DNA from 2 places in the Synechococcus sp. W65.1 genome. Region 1 is predicted to be linked to the other one. Evidence: predicted binding sites of a transcription regulator. Region 1 holds the regulator's gene; the other holds the start of a gene.

Region 1 (2,198 bases):
TTTTTCCACCTGGGGATTGAGGTGCCGCTTGAGATAGGGTATCACCTCCAGGCGGAGCCGGTTGCGTCCGTGCGCCAAATCTTGATTGCTGCGATCCGGCCAGACCGGCAGCTGGTACTGCCGGCAAAACTCCTCTGTTTCCCACCGGAAAAGGCCTAGGAGAGGCCGCACCAGCCAGGCGGAGAAGGGATCCCGCTCGTCCAAACGCCGCCGCCAATCCAGACTAGCTAGCCCAGCTGCCCCTGTGCCCCGCAGCAGGTTCCACAAGAACGTCTCCGCGCGGTCACTGGCGGTGTGTCCCGTAACCACTGCCTCGCAATTCCAGGTGCGCGCCCATTTGTCCAGCTGTTGGTAGCGCCAAACTCGGGCCCCCGCCTCATCCCAGCGGATGGGATCGGCAGTTTCAATGGCATGAGGCAGGCCCTGCTGCTGCAGCCACTCTTGCAAGAAGCAAGCACACGCCGTTTCATCCTCCGACCAGCGGTGGTTACAGTGCAGGACAAAGATCTGCCAGTTCCAGCGCCGCTGCAGATCGCGCAGGATCTGGAGCAGACAGAAAGAATCTTGCCCGCCGGAAAAGGCCACTAGCAGCCGCTGGCCGGGGCGCAGCAGTTGCCGCTCGCGGATGGCACACTGAACGCGTAGGTGAAGAGGGGAGAGTCTGGCCACGGTGGGCGATTGCTCTTGGGAACTTGCACCTAGACTTCCTAGGCCAGAGCCCGCGTGAGATGGGAGGCCACCGTCTGCACTGCCGCAATGCTCCGCTCGTAGGCCATCCGCGTTGGCCCCAGCACGGTAACCGTCCCCAGCGGCGCCGAGCGACGGCGGTAGACTGAGGCGATAACCGTGCAGTGGCGCAGAGACTCTAGCGGATTCTCGCTGCCAATGTAGATGACCACGGGGATGGTGTGGAAGGGATCGCCAGAGGAGGGCGGGGCAGAAGGAGTAGCCTCGCTAGAGATCTGGCCATCTGGGGGGCTGGTAGTATAGAGCCCAATCATCCCTTGCAGTTGCTCGGATCCCGCCTCAATCAACTGGGCCACCGCTTGCACCCGTTGGGTCTGAGAAAACTCTGGCTGCCGCATCAGCTCTGTCATGCCTGCGCTAAACACAGGCCCCAAAGAGGGCCGCAGGTAGCGCTGGACCACTGAGCGCAGCAGTTGCTGCAGCCACTGGCTGTAGGCGCGAAACTCTTCGTCCAGCTTTAGCCAGCTCAGATCCTGCAGCTCGGCAAAAGTCTTGCCCCGCAGCTTGAGGGTGAGAAAGTTGCTCAGTAGCTGCAGCTCGTCTTCCAAATCCTCATAGCGGCTGTCGGGCCATGCCGGTGGGCTGACCAGGGCTGAATGGGCTTGGTAGGAATCGGTAACCACCACCACCATCACCCGTCCCGGCCCTACCGACAGCAGCTGCACGTGGTGAATGGCTACAAGGGGCCCCTGAGGTGGGGTGATGAGGGCAATGCAGCCGCTCACGTGGGCCAGAAGCTGCGCCACCCTCTGGAGGAAACTGTCGAGGTCGTCTCCCAGCTCGCGACTAACCTGATCCAACAGCCGCTGCAGCGCAGGGTGGGGCTCTGGCTGGGGAGCGTCGTCGGGGATCCCCTCCATGCCGACGGAGGTCAACAAATCGTTGACATAAACCCGATAGCCAAAGTCGGAAGGGATCCGACCGGCAGAGGTGTGGGGCTGGAACAGCAACCCCGCCTGCTCAAGAGTGGCTAAGTCGTTGCGAATGGTGGCTGTGCTTACCCCAAAGTTATACGACTGAGCCAAAGTCTTGGAACCGACAGGTTCAGCCGTTGCAATGTAGCTGCGCACTGTCGCCCAGAGAATCTTCCGCTGGCGGGGAGTCAGTTCAAGTTTCATGGCCGCTCAAAAGAATCTAGTTAACCCGTATCTCAAAGCAGACTGCCAAGCAACCGGTAGATTCCTGTTGAGGACTGAGATACCAATCTAAATGAACCTTTAGTCTACCTAACGCTTCGTATTGATGAATTGATAATTTTTGACTTTTTGACAATTTAATTAACCTCGCTGGGGTGGACTGCCTGGCAAGGAAAGCTGCAAAATACCGACAGAGGCGTTGGGTTCGCCCTAAGCTTTCCCCAGAGCTGCTACTTCTGGGGCAACAGGGCTTACCTTTATCCCCTTTGTAACCTTTTGTTCTGAGGTTGCTCCAGGAGCTGAGAGTTCGCCTAG
Region 2 (2,198 bases), on a different contig from region 1:
ATTTTGTCCACTAGGAACTTCACTGCCTTGTCAATGCCGCGCTTGAGGGCGATGGGGTTGGCGCCAGCAGCCACGTTCTTGAGCCCTTCTTTCACCATGGCGTGGGCCAAGACCGTAGCTGTAGTGGTGCCGTCGCCAGCGATGTCATTGGTCTTAGAGGCAGCTTGACGGATGAGAGAAACTCCCGTGTTTTCAATGTGGTCTTCCAGCTCAATTTCTTTGGCAATGGTTACCCCATCGTTAACAATCTGGGGTGCGCCAAATTTTTTCTCCAGCACCACGTTGCGCCCTTTGGGGCCAAGGGTAACGGCTACGGCCTCTGCCAAAATGTCCATGCCGTGTTCAAGAGCGCGACGGGCTTCTTCGCTGAAAATAATCGACTTAGCCATAGTCAACCTCCAACGGTCAGCCAACGAAGGATAAGCTAGAAGCTAGCAGCAGTTGATCTCTTTTACAGCACTTGCCGCCTCTTGCTAGAACTACTGAACAATGGCGAGGATGTCCCGCTCAGCTAGCAGCACATACTCCTCGGTACCCAGCTTCACCTCCGTGCCGGCGTACTTGGAGTAGAGCACTCTGTCGCCTACTTTCAGCTCTATTGGAATAACCTTGCCATCGTCATTGCGCTTGCCAGGACCGACCGCAACCACTTCCCCTACTTGGGGTTTCTCTTTGGCAGTGTCAGGCAAAAAGATCCCGCCTGCGGTTTTCTCATCCTGCTGGGCAACTTTCACCAGCACACGGTCGCCCAGCGGTTTCAGCGTAGAGACGTTCAGCGTTACTGCAGCCATACTAAGTGTCCTCCGTGATGCCTATGGCAGGAAGTCAAAGGGTGATTGAGGAGTCAACTAAACTTGCATCCGTTGAGGCTTTAGCACTCTCGGCTTCCGAGTGCTAGTTTATCAGCCAGCTCTGCAGCCTGACAATAGCTGCAACGACAGACGAGGCGGTTGGGTGTGGATCTCCCGACTTCCTCTGCGCCTTTTGGGGGAGGAGAGGCGGTGCGAATTCCCTTGTTTCAGGTGGATGCCTTTACGGCAGTGCCCTTTAGGGGCAATCCGGCAGCGGTTTGCTTGCTGTCCCAGGAGCTGCCGCAGGAGCTGTTGCAGGCAATTGCGGCAGAGAACAATCTGTCGGAAACAGCTTTTTTGCTGCCCCAGGGATCCTGGGATGGCCTCCCCCACTACAGCCTGCGCTGGTTTACCCCCACAACGGAAGTGGATCTCTGTGGGCACGCCACCCTAGCTGCTGCCCATGTGCTCTTGAGCGAAGTTCACCCAGAAGCTCAGGAGGTGGCCTTCTCCACCCGCAGTGGCCAGGTGTTGGTGCGGCAGCAAGGAAAGCGGCTAGCGATGGATTTCCCCTCCCAGACTCCCCAACCTTGGCTGGAAGCGCAAGAACAGGTGGCGGCGGCCTTGGGGATCCCTCCTCTAGAGTTGTACCGCGGCAGCATGGGGGTAGCGGTGCTGGCTTCGGCGCAGCAGGTGCGGCAAGTCCAGCCGAATTGGGCTCAGGTGGAGGCGCTCTCTGTCTCCGGGTTAATCGTCACCGCTGCCGGAGCAGATTTGGAGGAGGGAGCGGATTTTGTTTGCCGCGTTTTCGCCCCCCGCTTGGGGATCTCGGAGGATCCCGTAACCGGCTCTGCCCAGTGTCTGTTGGCGCCCTATTGGTCGGAGCGGCTGGGTCGAACTGAGCTCAGGGTGCGGCAGCTCTCGAGGCGGGGGGGTGAGCTCTGGTGTCGCTATCTCGGCGCTCGGGTGGAGATTGCCGGGCAGGCAGTGCTGGTGATGGTGGGAGAGCTGAGGATTCCTTAGAAAAAACACCCCGGCTGGTTCCGGGGTGCTGGGAATGATGGGAAGGGTGGGGCTAGCCCAAAAGTTCTGCCGCCTGAATAAGTTCCACTTGCTTTTTCTTGAGTACCAAGAGGAGCTGAGTGATAGCCACTGCCGCCAGGAAGGCCACCATCCACTTCACCCGATCCGGGCTCTGCAGCACCAGATCCCGCTCCACTTGGCCAAAGCCGCCCACGTTGGGGTTGTTGGTAACCGGATCCCCTTCTTTGACGCTGTCGCCAATGTTAACCACCAACTCCGGCCCCGGCGGCACCACCAGATGCTGGATACCGTTCTCAGTTTCGAAGCTGAGCACTCGCGTGCCCGGCAACTCGTATTCGGGTGGCACCAGGGCGGCCAGCTCTG

Evidence for each region. The regulator HrcA, encoded in region 1, represses chaperone genes, less so after heat shock. The targets are predictions, from matches to a motif close to TTAGCACTCNNNNNNNNNGAGTGCTAA.
Region 2: a site for HrcA is predicted at 872-898, ahead of groES (co-chaperone GroES). Genes of this name have one in related genera too.

The regions. Positions count from the first base shown of each region.
Region 1 covers NZ_JANSHI010000001.1:55,420-57,617, reverse strand. Annotated here, with positions in the region: gene tilS (tRNA lysidine(34) synthetase TilS) at 1-669, opposite strand, end outside; gene hrcA (heat-inducible transcriptional repressor HrcA) at 708-1,865, opposite strand.
Region 2 covers NZ_JANSHI010000016.1:37,919-40,116, reverse strand. Annotated here, with positions in the region: gene groL (chaperonin GroEL) at 1-389, opposite strand, end outside; gene groES (co-chaperone GroES) at 480-791, opposite strand; gene NW806_RS09385 (PhzF family phenazine biosynthesis protein) at 1,002-1,814, shown strand; gene NW806_RS09380 (apocytochrome f) at 1,867-2,198, opposite strand, start outside.